DNA from 2 places in the Idiomarina sp. genome. Region 1 is predicted to be linked to the other one. Evidence: predicted binding sites of a transcription regulator. Region 1 holds the regulator's gene; the other holds the start of a gene.
What was found. The regulator NrdR, encoded in region 1, represses ribonucleotide reductase genes. The targets are predictions, from matches to a motif close to AAACACNANATNTNGTGTTT.
Positions count from the first base shown of each region.

Region 2: the regulator NrdR is predicted to act here: its motif matches at 5,075-5,094, upstream of nrdA (class 1a ribonucleoside-diphosphate reductase subunit alpha).

Region 1 is NZ_CP080268.1:300,651-308,818, reverse strand. It holds gene KZ771_RS01515 (2-dehydropantoate 2-reductase) at 1-29, shown strand, start outside; gene ribBA (bifunctional 3,4-dihydroxy-2-butanone-4-phosphate synthase/GTP cyclohydrolase II) at 1-1,084, opposite strand, end outside; gene ribD (bifunctional diaminohydroxyphosphoribosylaminopyrimidine deaminase/5-amino-6-(5-phosphoribosylamino)uracil reductase RibD) at 1,093-2,220, opposite strand; gene nrdR (transcriptional regulator NrdR) at 2,213-2,662, opposite strand; gene glyA (serine hydroxymethyltransferase) at 2,689-3,945, opposite strand; gene ettA (energy-dependent translational throttle protein EttA) at 4,142-5,806, shown strand; gene KZ771_RS01485 (ABC transporter ATP-binding protein) at 5,818-6,576, opposite strand; gene KZ771_RS01480 (iron ABC transporter permease) at 6,578-7,552, opposite strand; gene KZ771_RS01475 (ABC transporter substrate-binding protein) at 7,536-8,168, opposite strand, start outside.
Region 2 is NZ_CP080268.1:884,828-892,995, forward strand. It holds gene hrpA (ATP-dependent RNA helicase HrpA) at 1-841, shown strand, start outside; gene KZ771_RS04390 (GrxA family glutaredoxin) at 863-1,129, opposite strand; gene yfaE (class I ribonucleotide reductase maintenance protein YfaE) at 1,274-1,537, opposite strand; gene nrdB (class Ia ribonucleoside-diphosphate reductase subunit beta) at 1,550-2,683, opposite strand; gene nrdA (class 1a ribonucleoside-diphosphate reductase subunit alpha) at 2,701-5,037, opposite strand; gene gph (phosphoglycolate phosphatase) at 5,336-6,019, opposite strand; gene ubiG (bifunctional 2-polyprenyl-6-hydroxyphenol methylase/3-demethylubiquinol 3-O-methyltransferase UbiG) at 6,046-6,777, opposite strand; gene gyrA (DNA topoisomerase (ATP-hydrolyzing) subunit A) at 6,947-8,168, shown strand, end outside.

The DNA of each region.
Region 1 (8,168 bases):
CAAGACCAAAACCTGACAACGCCGAATAGCGTTTAGGTGAGCTCATCAAGTGCATTTGGTGAATACCCAGGTCGGCAAGGATTTGCGAACCCAGTCCTACGTTGCGCGACGCATTAGAAGCTGACGCTGTCGGTTGATGCTCGCCGTGGTCCTGCGCTTCGAACTCTTTTACCTGTGCGATGATATCATCAGCGCTTTGCTGACGACCAATAATCACCAGCACGCCATCGTTTTCTGCCAGGTATTTCATCGCTTTGTAAATTGGCCAGCTGCGTTTTGCGGCACGCTCGGTTAGCAAGGTATCATGAAAGGTGTCCTGCAAATGCACTCGCACATTGGTCGGCTTGTCTGCGTCAATGTCGCCATGCACCAAAGCATGGTGAACCTGTTGATCAATCGAGTCCTGATAAGTTACCAGGGTAAACTCACCGGCACTGGTCGGTAACCGACATTCAGCAACCCGGGTTACGGTTTTTTCTTTCATCGAGCGATACTCGATCAAATCTGCGATGGTGCCGATTTTAATATCATGCTCTGTGGCGAACTTTTCTAAATCCGGGCGACGCGCCATGGTGCCGTCTTCGTTGAGTACTTCAACGATAACCGAGGCCGGCTCAAAGCCTGCCAGCCTGGCCAGGTCACAACCCGCTTCGGTGTGACCGGCGCGGTTCAATACCCCACCCTGCTTGGCTTTTAGCGGAAAAATGTGACCCGGCATCACCAGATCTTCAGGTTTCGCATCTTTGGCCACCGCATCTTTAACCGTTTTAGCCCGATCGGCCGCTGAAATTCCGGTGGTCACGCCTTCCGCAGCTTCGATAGAAACCGTAAAGTTAGTCGCATAAGGTGCGTTATTTTTGTCGACCATAAGTGGCAGGTTCAGTTGTTTACAACGCTCTTCCGTTAACGTCAGGCAAATCAAACCGCGGCCGTAGCGTGCCATAAAATTAACCGCTTCGGGTGTAACACAGTCCGCTGCGATAATTAAATCACCTTCATTTTCACGGTCTTCGTCATCCATCAGGATAACCATTTTGCCCTGACGAATATCTTCAATAATTTCTTCTGTGGTATGCAGTGACATAGTTACCCTTATTTTTGTTCCTGTTTTGGCGTCGCAATAATACGATTATCGCTGCCAATAGTGCGCCGATCTGTGATGATAAATTGCGGCGCTTGAGACAGTTCTGTAAATTCCCCGAGCTCCAAAGCAGCCCTGGCAGTCGGGCCTAATAGCTGCGTGGATTGATATAAAAATAGTTGCTGCACCAGCTGTTGTTGCAACAACGCACCGGCCAGGCTCGCACCACATTCAGTCCAGACTAAATTAACCTCGCGCAGCGCCAGCTCCAGCATGGCATCATGTAAATCTATTTTATTATCAGCGCTCTTTTTAACGATGACCTGGTGACAATGCGGGTGGCGGCTGGCATTAGCCTCAGTATGGCGTATTAACCATACCGGTGCCTCCGAGGCAAATAATTGCAAATCGTCATGAATACGATTCTGGCCGTCAATGACTACCCGAATCGGCTGTTTTAGCGGCGTCGGCAGCTCTCTCGTCGCCGGCCACTGTTCTGCCCGCACCGTTAACCTTGGATTATCTGCCAGTACCGTATCAGCACCGGTCAAAATTGCATCGGCCTGGGCACGCCAAAATTGTACATCTGAGCGCGCGGCCGCTGAGGTAATCCACTGACTTTTGCCATTGGCTAATGCGGTTCTGGCATCTAACGACGTTGCCATTTTTAATCGTAACAGCGGCAATTGGGTCGTCATGCGGTGAATAAAACCCGGATTTAAGGCTTTAGCGGCGTCCTCTAACACACCAACCTGCACTTCAATGCCGGCCTTCCGCAAATTGGCAATACCTGTTCCCGCAACCTGCGGGTTAGGATCCTGCATCGCCACCACCACACGCTTAACCTGAGCATCAATCAATGCATTAACGCACGGTGGGGTGCGGCCAAAGTGACTGCAGGGTTCAAGGGTGACATAAGCGGTAGCACCTTTCGCCTCGACGCCGGCCGCAGTGATGGCATTCACCTCGGCATGAGCTTGCCCGGCTTTTTGGTGCCAGCCTTCGCCGACAATACGGTTATTTTGCGTTAATACACAACCGACTGCTGGATTTGGCGACGTGGTCAGGATGCCGCGACGTCCGAGTTCCAGCGCCCGATGCATCATCTGGTGGTCAAGCTGACTTTGCTCGCTAATCATTAAGGCGCGCTATCTCCTCGCCAAACTCGCGAATATCCTCAAACGAGCGATAGACAGAAGCAAAGCGAACATAAGCCACTTTATCAATTTGCTTAAGGTTATCCATTACCTGATTACCAATGAAGTCGCTACTGATTTCGCGTTCACCGGTAGCACGTATGGCTGACTTAATTTTATTAATCGCCTGTTCCATCAGTTCCAGGCTTACCGGACGTTTTTCCAGTGCCCTTAGCAAGCCGTTGCGAAGTTTATCTTCGTTAAAAGGTTCCCGGCTGCCGTCAGATTTGATCACGCGCGGCATAATCAACTCAGCTGTTTCGAACGTAGTAAAACGCTCCTTGCAGTGATTACACTCGCGCCGCCGGCGCACCGATGCTCCATCCGCGACCAGTCGCGAATCAATCACTTTTGTGTCTTGGGTGCCGCAAAATGGACAGTGCATCGGTGTTCTCCGTTTAGCTTGCCGCGTTATTTATAAACCGGAAAATTTGCACACAGCGCTTTAACCTGCTCACGCACTGCGTTGATCGTGTCTTCGTTGTTAATATCGTCTAAGACATCACAAATCCAGTTTGCCACCTGTTTTGCCTCAGCATCTTTAAAACCGCGACGGGTAATGGCCGGTGTTCCCAGACGTAACCCTGAGGTCACAAACGGCGACCGCGGGTCATTAGGCACAGCATTTTTATTGACCGTGATAAACGCACGACCTAAGGCCGCATCAGCATCTTTACCGGTGATATCCTTATCGATCAAATCGACCAGGAACAGATGATTCTGAGTACCGTTTGAAACAATTTTATAACCACGCTGCTGCAGTGTTTCGACCATCACGTTGGCATTTTTCAGCACCTGCTCTTGATAGCTCTTAAACTCAGGCTGCAAGGCTTCTTTGAATGCGACCGCTTTAGCCGCAATCACGTGCATCAGTGGACCACCCTGATTGCCCGGGAATACCGCACTGTTCAATTTCTTGTGCAGTTTTTCGTCGTCTTTACCCGACAAAATCAGGCCGCTACGCGGTCCGGCTAACGTTTTGTGTGTGGTGGTGGTGACCACGTCTGCGAATGGTATTGGGCTAGGATAAACACCTGCGGCAACCAAACCGGCAACGTGTGCCATATCAACCAATAAATAGGCGCCGACTGCATCAGCAATTTCGCGAAAACGCTGCCAGTCGACAATACCGGAATAGGCTGAAAAACCTGCAACAATAACTTTAGGCTGGTGTTCTTTAGCTAAACGCTCAACTTCTTCGTAATCAATTTCGCCAGTCTCTTCGGAAAGACCATAAGCCACCGCGTTATAGAGTTTGCCCGAGAAGTTAACACTTGAACCGTGAGTTAAGTGGCCACCATGCGCCAGGCTCATACCCAGAAAAGTATCACCGGCTTCCATCAACGCCATAAACGCAGCCGTGTTGGCTTGTGAACCCGAGTGCGGTTGTACGTTAGCGTACTTGGCGCCGAATAGCTCTTTGGCGCGCTCAATCGCCAGGTCCTCTACGATATCAACGTATTCACAGCCACCATAGTAGCGTTTATGCGGATAACCCTCGGCATACTTATTCGTTAACTGCGAGCCTTGAGCTTCCATCACACGCTGGCTGGTGTAGTTTTCTGATGCGATCAGTTCAATGTGTTGCTCCTGACGCTCGACTTCTTTGCTCATAGCGTCCCAAAGTTCAGCATCAAATTCAGCGATATTGTGTTGCGATTTTTGCATTACAGCTCCCACTTAACGGTTTGCGATGGCTAACTTCCATCATGACTGCGAATCTTAACGACTCAATAGTGCCGCCATTTTAACCTAAAACGACAACTAATGCCTAGTTAGACTCATCAAACAAATTTGGGCATTTACCCCATTTGGCATTAAACTAGGGACAACTTTTTACAGCAATGCAAGGATTGTTCGTCGCATGGCGCAATACATTTATTCTATGTCGCGGGTGAGCAAGGTTGTTCCCCCCAAAAAGACGATTCTAAAAGATATTTCATTATCATTTTTCCCGGGCGCTAAAATCGGCGTACTCGGTTTAAACGGTGCTGGTAAATCAACGCTACTGCGCATTATGGCCGGCGTTGATCAGGACTTTGAGGGCGAAGCGCGCCCGCTAGCCGGTATTAAAATTGGCTATCTGCCGCAAGAGCCGCAGCTGGACGAAGAAAAAACCGTAAAAGCAACGGTTGAAGAAGCCGTTGCCGATGTTAAAGAGGCGCTAACCCGGCTGGATGAGATTTACGCTGCCTATGCGGATGAAAACGCTGACTTTGACGCACTATCAAAAGAACAAGGCGAGTTAGAGGCATTATTGCAGGCGAAAGACGGCCACAATATTGATAACATTCTGGAGCGTGCAGCGGATGCCCTGCGGTTACCACAATGGGATGCTAAAATTGGCAACTTATCCGGTGGTGAACGTCGCCGCGTAGCCATTTGCCGCCTGCTGCTGTCCAAACCTGACATGTTGTTGCTGGACGAACCAACTAACCACTTAGATGCTGAATCTGTAGCCTGGCTGGAGCGCTTCCTGCACGATTACAACGGTACCGTGGTAGCCATTACCCACGACCGTTATTTCCTCGACAATGTTGCCGGCTGGATCCTGGAGCTGGACCGTGGTTATGGCATCCCCTGGGAAGGCAACTACTCCAGCTGGCTGGAGCAAAAAGAGAAACGCCTGGAACAGGAAGAGCGCCAGGAAAAAGCGCGCCAACGCACCATCAAACAAGAGCTGGAGTGGGTACGCACTAACCCGAAAGGCCGCCAGGCTAAAAGCAAGGCACGTCTTAACCGCTTTGAAGAATTGCAAAGCGGTGATTACCAAAAACGTAACGAAACTAACGAACTGTTCATTCCGCCCGGTCCACGCTTGGGTGATAAAGTTATCGACGTTAACGGTATTAGCAAAGCCTACGAAAACCGTCAGCTTATCGACAACCTGAGCTTTAGCGTACCGAAAGGCGCTATCGTCGGTATCATTGGTCCAAACGGTGCCGGTAAATCAACCTTATTCCGCATGATCAATGGTCAGGAACAACCGGATAGCGGCTCCATCGAGATAGGTGAAACCGTTGAATTAGCCAGCGTTGATCAGTTCCGCGATGACATGGATGACAGCAAAACGGTATTCCAGGAAATCACCGACGGTAACGATATCCTTAAAATTGGTAACTTTGAAGTTAATGGCCGCGCCTACGTTGGTCGCTTTAACTTCCGCGGTACCGACCAGCAAAAACGTATTGGTGAGTTGTCGGGTGGTGAGCGCAACCGCGTCCACTTGGCTAAGTTATTGCGAGCGGGTGGCAACGTGCTGTTGCTGGATGAGCCAACCAACGACCTCGATGTCGAAACCTTACGCGCGCTGGAAGAAGCGATTCTGGAATTCCCGGGTTCAGTCATGGTCATCTCGCACGACCGTTGGTTCCTTGACCGTATCGCAACCCATATTCTGGATTACCGTGACGAAGGCGAAGTGGTCTTCTACGAAGGTAACTACAGTGACTATGAAGCCTACATGAAAGATAAGTTCGGTGAGCAGGCAATGGAGCCACACCGCATTAAATATAAGCCGATTGGTTAATTAAGCGCTATTCACAGCGGCTGTGGCAACCAGGCCACGCCGCTGTCTTCACAAAACCACTGTGCTTTTATGCCAAACACCTGCGCTAAATTATCATCTGATAACACCTTAGCCGGCGCGCCAACGTCAATCAATTTGCCTTCGTTTAATAACACCAACTGATCACAAAAACGTGCCGCTAGTGGCAAATCATGCAGACAGCAAAGTACCAACTGGCCCTGGCCGCTGCGTTGTTGCAGTAATTGCATAGTATGTAGCTGATGATTAATATCCAGCGCACTGGTCGGCTCATCGCACAATAACAATTTCGGTTGTCCGACTAACGCCCGTGCCAGCAGTGCGCGTTGCTGCTCGCCACCCGATAAAGTAGATAATGCACGCGCTGACAAGTCCACTAAGTCACATTCAGTGACGACCTGGTCAATCCTAAGCTGTTGCTCGCTGCTGCTCAGCCGGTGCTGCAATAAACCAATTTTTATCAATTCAATAACGCTGACATCCCACTGCGGCTGTTCCCGTTGCGGTAAGTAAGCCATAACTTCAGCTTTTTGCCGGGCAGACATTTGCTGCATCGGCTGCTGGTCGATAGCAACGTGACCCGTGGCAGGCGTCAACAGCCCGGCGATAGCTTTTAGCAAACTACTCTTGCCGGCTCCATTGGCACCGATAACACCAACTAACTGTCCGCTGTGCAGGGTTAGATTGATACTCTGCAGCCGCGGTGCCGACAAGCCCTCTACACGAATATCGGAAAGTTCGAGTAACGCCATATCAAATGACCTGCTGTCGATATTGACGCATCAATAGCGCAATCAGCAGCGGCGCCCCCACTAATGCAGCGACTATACCGACGGGCAGTTCGCGCGGCCCACTGATCACGCGCGTGATAATATCCATACTCAATAGCAACAAGGCACCGGCAGGCGCACTTAACCACAGCACTCGCTGTGGGTGCTGCTCACCCAACAAACGAATACAATGGGGCGCCAGCAAACCGATAAAGCCGATGATACCTGCACTGACCACGCTACCGGCCACCAGTAGCGCGACAGCCAGTAAAATCATATTGCGCTGGCTGACCAGCTTAAAACCCAGCGTTGCAACCGTCTGCTCGGATAAGGTTAAGGCGGTCAATAAATGGCGGGCACTGGCAAGTAGCGCCACACCAAGCACCAGGCAAGGGAGCAATAACAATAAATGTGACCAACTGCGGTTCGCGAGTGTACCCAGGGTCCACAAACTCCATTCCTGAAACGCGAATGGATTGGGTGCCAGATACAGAATAAGCCCCATCAGCGCGGCAGCCAGTGATGACACCGCTACGCCGGCCAAAATAACCCGGTAAACATCGTGTTGTCGCCACGCCAACAACAAAATCACCAGCAACCCGAGTAAGCCGCCGGCAAGCGCCACCAGCGGTAATAAAAAAGAGGACATTCCCAGCATACCAAAATATAAAACGGCAACCGTGGTCAGCGCTGACATTGACGAAACACCAATGAGCCCCGGCTCTGCCAGTGGGTTACGCAGTAGCAGCTGTAACGTCGCTCCGGCAAGCCCCAGTGCCATGCCATTGCCGATAACAAGAAGCCAACGAGGCAGTCGAATATCCAGCAGTATGGTTTTCTGTAACTGACTTAACTCGGTAATTTGCAACGTTACCGGCCCCTGGCTAAGGTGCCAGGCACTCAATAAAATAAAGCTGAACGCTAGGATCAGCCAACGGCTGTCAGGTAGTCGGGTCATGGCTAACTCGTTGTTGTTGAACTTGTTCCAAAGCATCCAGATACAGCCCTATGTTAACTACGGGGCATGCCGCTTTATCACTATCGATGACGGTAACGCGTTGTTGTTGCAGCCACTGCTTAAGCAGTGGGTGGTGGCGCCAGCTATTGGCCAGGGCAAAGCTATTTTCGCTAAACCCCTCTAAAATCACAGTATCCGGTTGCCATTGCAGCAATTGCTCCAGCTGCAGGGCAACAAGCCCACTCCCTTCGGCTGCACTCAGATTCTGCCAGCCGGCCTGATTAATTAATGTATCTGCCCAGCTGCCTTCACCCCAGCTCCACTGATTCGGCATAACAAAAACCACCTGTTGTGGCTGACTCTTCAGGCGTGCCAGCTGAACCCGTGTTTTAGCTGCGTGTTGACTGACCTGTTCTTCCAGCCCCAGCTCAATCAGCTGTTGCCGCCAGCGCTTATAATCAGCCCAACTCTGCGGTTGAGCTAAGCGCGTGACTTGCGTGTATTCGCGCAATTGCTTAACCAGGCGGGGATCAGTAAATGCGGTGGCGATAACCCGCGAGGGCTGCAGCGCTAATATAGACTCCAGCGTGCCGTTGTGAGCAGTAACGTGGGCTGC
Region 2 (8,168 bases), 580 kb from region 1:
TGATTCCTTGCCCCGCGTTGTTACCGAGAAACAACAGGGCTTTGAGATTAAAGCCTACCCGGCGCTGGCCCATGCCGATGGAAAATTATCGGTACAAATGTATGACACGGCAGCGGAGGCAGAGCAGAAGCACCTGCGTGGTGTACGTGAACTGGTGCTAAAGCAAGTACCGTCACCGATAAAACATCTACAGAAAAGCCTGTCGAATAAAGCCAAGTTGGCAATGTATTTTAATCCCTGGGGTAAAGTGGATGTGCTGATCCAGGATTGTATTGCCGCTGCGGTCGATGAAATTATCGCCGAGCATAAGCAGCAGGGTGAACTTATTCGTGATGAGAAAGCCTTTAATGCCGTTAAAGAGCAGGTTAGAGCGGAATTAAACGAGCGCGTGGAAGCCATCGCGGGTTCCGTTGAGCGCTGTTTGCTGCAAAGCCAGGCTATTCGTAAACAGCTAAAAGGCAAAATCCCGCTGGATCAAATCCAATCACGTGGCGACGTGCAAAAGCAGTTAGATGAACTGGTGTTTAAAGGTTTTGTCAGCCGCCTTGGTGCTCAGCGATTAAAAGACGTAGAGCGCTATTTAAACGCGTTGCAAAAACGCTTAGAAAAACTGCCGGTGGATCCTAACAAAGACCGTTTGTTAACGCTGACGCTGGATAGCCTGGAGCAGGACTATAAGAAATTATTGAAGAAATACCCCAGCGTAGTGCCGGATGAGGTCAGTGAAATATACTGGATGCTACAGGAACTGCGTGTTTCGTTTTTTGCGCAGACACTGGGAACAAAGTATCCGGTATCTGAAAAGCGGGTAAAAAATGCAATGAAAGAAGCTCGCGCTTGATGCGCGAGCTGGTATTCTTAACTAAGCCGCGTACAGGCCCAGGTGTTCTTTAGCGTAGGCTTCAAATTCGGTAAAGCCGCCGACATGATTCTCATCGACAAAAATCTGCGGTACGGTGTGCACCGGTTTACCGACGGTTTTTTCCAGGTCAGCTTTAGTAATGCCTTCGGCTTGAATATCAACGTAGCGATAATCAAAGTCATCACGGTCTGATTTTAACTGGTCGGCAACATCTTTTGCACGAACACAAAACGGACAGCCTGGACGGCCAAAAATAACGGTAAACATAATAATCCCTCTCTCCACAACGTCGGGTATTTTAAAACTAGCGTTTAAACTTTGTGCACATTATCCATTTTTAATGCCACTTTCACAATGCATGATTGCGATTAGTCTTATCGAAAAAACAGATAGATTCGAGATAACACTACGTTAATGATCTAAATCAAGATCGCTGGTAGGCACACAGCAGCACGGTAAAATGTCGCCTTTACGAACGTACGCCAGTGGTTCATTGATATAACGGACACTGCCACTTTTTAAGGTAGAACGGCAGGCACCACAAAAGCCACTTTTACAATGGTAATGAACCTCTAGCTGATGCGCTTCAAGGGCCTCAAGTAAGGTGCCTTCAGATGCATCAACGGAGAGCTCGTGCTCTCCGTTAACTTTTACCTTAAAGATAGTTTGACTCATGGTGTGGTTAACTTATAAGTCAAAATCACCTAAGTCTGAGGCATCAACGCTACTATCGATCTGACCCACCAGGTAAGAGCTGATTTCCGCCTCTTGTGGTGCAACCTGCACGTTATCGGATACCAGGTATTTATTCATCCACGGTAGTGGGTTGGAACGCTGTTCAGGGAAGGGCGCATCAAAGCCAATCGCCTGCATGCGCAAGTTAGCAATGTACTCGACGTACTGGCACAACATGCTTTCGTTAAGACCAATCATAGAGCCATCTTTAAATAGATAATGCGCCCATTGCTTTTCTTGTTTAACGGCGGTCATGAAAATGTTGTACGCATCGTCGCGCAATTCTTCGGCAATTTCCTGCATTTCAGGATCGTCTTCACCGTATTGCCATAGGTTGATCATATGCTGAGTCGAGGTCAGATGAACGTTTTCGTCGCGTGCAATCAGTCGAATGATTTTGGCATTGCCTTCCATCAATTCACGCTCAGCAAAAGCAAAGGTACAAGCAAAACTAACGTAAAAACGAACCGCTTCTAGCGCGTTAACGGAGTTAATACACAGGAACAGTTTTTTCTTAAGCTCGCGCTTAGTCACGTTATGCACGGTACCGTCGATCTCAACTTCACCCTCGCCATGAGTCTGCCAAAGCTGCGTGTAAAAAATCAGGTCATCGTAGTATTGCGAAATATCGTTAGCGCGCATTTTTATCTGCTCGTTAATAACGATATCCTCAAATACTTCGCTCGGGTCACTGAATAAGTTACGCAGTATGTGCGTATACGAGCGTGAGTGAATGGTCTCGAAAAATGACCAGGTTTCTATCCAGGTCTCCAATTCAGGAATCGAAACAATAGGCAGCAGCGCGATGTTAGGGCTACGGCCTTGAATCGAGTCCAGCAGCGTCTGGTACTTTAAGTTGGAGATAAATACATGCCGTTCACTGGCGGTTAACTTGTTAAAATCAACACGGTCACGGCTCACATCGACTTCTTCCGGGCGCCAGAAAAAGCTAATTTGTTTTTCGATAAGCTTTTCGAAAATACTGTGTTTTTGCTGGTCATAGCGGGCAACGTTAACCGAGTTGCCGAAAAACATCGGTTCGGTTAACGGGTTGCTTTGTTCTTGACTAAAGGTTGAATACGACACGAAACAAACTCCTTTGCTTAAATCTTACAAGCGCCACCGGCACAGTCATCGTCTTCTTCGATAATGACTTCGGCAGGGCTCTGCGCTTGTGGTTTATTGGCTTGCTTGCGACCTTCAGCAATATCTGCCTGATTATCTGCGGCGCCATCACGGGTATTGTGGTAATACAATGTTTTAACGCCCATCTTGTATGCTGTTAACAAGTCCTGTAGCAATTGCTTCATAGGTACTTTGCCGGCATCAAACTTACTCGGGTCATAGTTAGTGTTCGCCGAGATAGTCTGATCAACGAACTTTTGCATAATTCCGACTAATTGCAGGTAACCCTTGTTATCCGGGATCTGCCAAAGCAGCTCGTACTTGTCTTTTAGGTTTTCGTAATCCGGCACCACTTGTTTGGTTACGCCATCTTTAGAGGCTTTAACGCTGACAAAGCCGCGTGGAGGCTCAATACCATTGGTGGCATTGGAAATTTGCGATGAGGTTTCTGATGGCATCAATGCTGACAAGGTCGAGTTACGCATACCATACTGCTGAATATCTTTACGCAACTGATCCCAGTCCAGATGCAGAGGTTCGTTACAGAATGCATCCAGATCCTTTTTATAGGTATCGGTTGGCATAATCCCCTTAGAATAAGTCGTCTCGTTAAACTTAGGACATTGGCCTTTTTCTTTGGCTAAATTCATCGATGCTTTCATCAGATAAAACTGGATAGCTTCAAAGGTTTGGTGCACCAGAGAGTTAGCCGAACCATCAGAGTACTTAACGCCGTGCTTAGCCAGGTAGTAGGCAAAGTTAATAACGCCGATACCCAGGGTGCGGCGATTCATGGTGGCGTTGTATGCTGCCGGTACCGGATACTCTTGATAATCGAGTAAGCTATCAAGCGCACGTACCGCCAAATCAGATAGCTCTTCAAAGTCTTCCAGTTTTTCGATCTTGCCCAGGTTAAACGCTGACAAAGTACATAACGCGATTTCGCCTTCTTCGTCATTAACGTGGCTCAATGGCTTAGTTGGCAACGCGATCTCTAAGCACAGGTTACTTTGGCGAATAGGTGCTACTTTAGAGTCGAATGGACTGTGCGTATTGCAGTGATCAACGTTTTGCACATAAATGCGGCCTGTGCTGGCACGTTCCTGCATGAATAAGCTGAACAACTCAATCGCTTTAATGCGTTTTTTACGAATGCTGTCGTCTTGTTCGTACTTAACATACAGACGCTCGAACTCGTCCTGATCTTCAAAGAATGCATCGTAAAGCCCCGGTACATCGGATGGGCTGAATAAGGTGATGAAATCGTCCTTAATCAGGCGCTGGTACATAACGCGGTTAAATTGCACACCATAATCCAGGTGGCGAACTCGGTTTTCTTCGACCCCGCGGTTATTTTTTAATACCAGTAGGTTCTCTACCTCCAGATGCCACAAGGGGTAGAAGAGGGTAGCAGCGCCGCCCCGAACACCACCTTGCGAGCAGCTTTTAACCGCTGTCTGAAAGTATTTATAGAAGGGAATACAACCGGTATGGAATGCTTCGCCGTTGCGAATAGGGCTGCCTAAAGCACGGATTCGACCCGCATTGATACCGATACCTGCGCGTTGCGATACATATTTAACGATGGCGCTGGCAGTGGCGTTAATAGAATCCAGGCTGTCACCGGTTTCGATTAATACGCACGACGAAAACTGACGGGTTGGTGTACGAACACCCGACATAATAGGCGTCGGCAACGAAATTTTGAATGTCGAGGTGGCATCATAGAAGCGCTTAATGTAGTCCATGCGAGTTGCTTTTGGATAATTAGCAAACAAGCATGCTGCAACCAGAATATATAAGAACTGCGCACTTTCATAGATATCGCCGGTGACGCGGTTTTGCACCAGATATTTGTTTTCGAGCTGTTTTACCGCCGCGTAAGAGAAGTTCATATCGCGCCAATGGTCGATAATCTCGTCCATTTGATCGAACTCTTGTTCACTGAAGTCAGTTAACAGATGTTCGTCATAGCGATGCTCGGCCACCATTTTTTTTACGTGGTCATACAAGCGTGGCGGTTCAAACTTGCCATAGGCACGTTTACGCAAATGGAAGATAGCCAGACGCGCGGCCATGTATTGATAGTCAGGTGCTTCTTCCGAAATTAAATCAGCAGCCGCCTTGATAATCGTCTCATGAATATCTTCGGTTTTTATCCCATCATAAAACTGGATATGAGACTTAATTTCTACCTGAGAGGCTGACACATTGTGAAGGCCTTCGGCAGCCCACATGATGACACGGTGAATCTTATCGAGGTTTAATGGTTCGCGTTCACCATTACGTTTAGTGACGAATAGTTGATCGTTCATTTTAGCGCCGACTCTTATCTATTTGTTATGTTGTTGTAACCACAAGATATTGTGTAAATTCCTCACTGATTAACGAATGAACACAATATCTAGGGGTGTTGGGATATTCAGTATGCTAGAAGTAACGCACCCAACGATCAAGTCAAATTAGATGAAATTATGTGTAAATATTGGTTGCAAATTACGATAGGTTGTCGAAACGCTTAAGCCACTTGCGTTTGCGTATTTATAATTTTTTTATCTTTTAAAATTCTTTCTTAGAAAGCGATATTCTAAGCAAAACGCTTTACCTTACTAATTAAGTCGCTAAGGCGGTGATAGATAAGATATCTAATAGTTCTGCCGGTGTTTGAATAACGTAATCCGCACCCCAGCGTTGTGGCTGGTCGTCATCACTAATATAACCGTAAGCGGCCAGAACCGTCGCCATGCCGGCGTTAATACCGGCTTGAATATCACGTTCGGCATCGCCTACGTATAGACACCGGCTGGCATCTACCTGCAAGGCATTAGCCGCGTGTAGCAAGGGCTCAGGGTGCGGTTTTGCTACGTCCAGGGTATCGCCGCCCACAACGACTTCGATATGATCAAATGCGTCAAAGTAAGGGAGCAGACGTTGGGTTAGTGCTTCTGGTTTATTGGTGACGATAGCCGTTTTTATGCCTGCGCTATCGAGCGCGTTTAACAGGTTCTCGATACCATCGAACGGGCGCGTATGAACCGCGATATTATCGTTGTAATAGCTCAGGAACTGCTCCCTTAATTGAGGCAGCTTAGTTTCGTCGCCGGCAATATCCTGGTCAAAGACTAAATTCAGCAGGCCACGGGAACCATGCGAGGCAAAAGGGGTAAAATGCTCTGCACTGACTTGCGGCCGTTGATGTAATCTGCACACGTGATTAAGTGCCGCACCCAGGTCAGGAGCGGTATCTAATAGTGTGCCATCGAGGTCGAACAGCACCGCGTTAACTGCGTTAGTCATGTTTGCCCTTTTAGTTTCGCTATCGTTTAAGCGCCTGGCTTAGTCAGCGCAACGATATAATTAACGTCAACGTCTTGCTGGCTTAGCTTAAAGCCCTGTAACGGATGGTAGACGATGCCATTGATTGCGTTTGCCTGCAATCCATAACGGTCAGTCATTGCCAGTAGCTCAGATGGTTTGATAAAACGCTGATGGTCGTGGGTCCCTTTGGGCACCCATTTAAGTACATGTTCAGCAGCGAAAATGCCTAACAGCCAGCTTTTAACGTTACGGTTCAGGGTAGAGAACAACACCTTACCGCCGGGCTTAACCAGACGGCTTACGGCACCGACAATCGATGCGGGGTCGGGCACGTGTTCGAGCATTTCCAGACAGGTGACGACGTCAAATTGAGCGCTGTGTTGTTCAGCAAAGTCTTCAGCGGCAATACAGTCGTAGGGTATGTCTAACTCACTTTCGAGCGCATGTAAGCGCGCAACTTGCAGTGATTGCTCAGCTAAGTCGATACCGCGTACCTTCGCGCCGCGTTGAGCCATTCCCTCAGTCAGTAAACCACCGCCACAGCCTATATCAACAACCTGCTTGCCAAATAGACCGCCGACATGCTGTTCGATAAAGTCCAAACGCAAGGGATTGATTTTATGCAGGGGCTTAAATTCGCCTTCAGTATCCCACCAGCGTGAAGCTATCGCTGAAAACTTTTCGATTTCTGCCGGATCGACGTTTTGATTGACGTTTTTTTGGTCATTTTGAATCATTTCTATACCGGCTTAACGCCGCCTTCGGTCGGTCATTGTGCCGCATAGCATACCGCAGCAAAGGAATGTTAAAAAGAGGGTGCGATCATGCATGCGGATGGGTACAATGGCTAGATCAATATAAAAACAGAATAGTTAGCCATTTTGTTAGGGATTTAGGGACAACAGTATGAGCGATCTTGCCAGAGAAGTGTCACCCATTAATATCGAGGACGAACTCAAGAGTTCTTATCTTGATTATGCGATGAGTGTCATTGTCGGCCGTGCGTTACCGGATGTGCGCGATGGTCTTAAACCGGTTCACCGACGCGTTTTGTTCGCGATGAACGAATTGCGTAATGACTTTAACAAGCCCTATAAAAAATCAGCGCGTGTGGTCGGTGATGTTATCGGTAAATATCACCCGCACGGCGATTCGGCGGTCTACGATACGATTGTTCGTATGGCACAGCCATTTTCATTGCGTTACACCTTGGTCGATGGTCAGGGTAACTTCGGTTCAGTCGACGGCGACTCTGCTGCGGCGATGCGTTATACCGAAATTCGAATGGAAAAAATTGCGCATCAGCTGTTAGCGGACCTTGATAAAGAAACCGTTGATTTTGTTGATAACTATGACGGTACCGAGCGCATTCCTGATGTATTGCCGACACGTATTCCGAATCTTTTAGTTAATGGTTCCTCAGGTATTGCGGTTGGTATGGCCACCAATATTCCGCCGCATAACCTTAACGAAGTGATTAACGGTACCTTGGCGTTAATTGAAAACCCGGACATCACTATCGATGAGCTGATGGAATTCATTCCGGGTCCTGACTTCCCGACTGCAGCGAGTATTTCCGGTCGTTCAGGCATTATTGAAGCTTATAAAACAGGGCGCGGACGCATTCACTTGCGCGCCACAGCCGAAGTTGAAGTAGACGAAAAATCCGGCCGCGAAAGCATTATCGTGACGGAAATACCGTACCAGGTTAACAAAGCACGTTTAATCGAGAAGATCGCCGAGTTAGTCAAAGAAAAACGACTCGAGGGTATCAGCGGTCTGCGTGACGAGTCAGATAAAGACGGCATGCGCATCGTTATCGAAATTCGGCGTGGGGATGTTGCTGAAGTGGTATTGAATCACTTGTATGCCAATACCCAGATGCAGGTTGTTTTCGGCATTAACATGGTGGCGCTGGATAAAGGCCAGCCAAAACTGTTTAATCTGTATGACATGCTCAACGCATTCGTGCGTCATCGTCGCGAGGTTGTTACCCGCCGCTCGGTTTATGAGTTACGCAAAGCCCGTGAGCGTGCGCACATATTAGAAGGCCTGGCTATTGCGCTGGCTAATATCGATGAAGTTATTGAATTAATTCGTCACTCACCGACGCCGGCAGAAGCTAAGC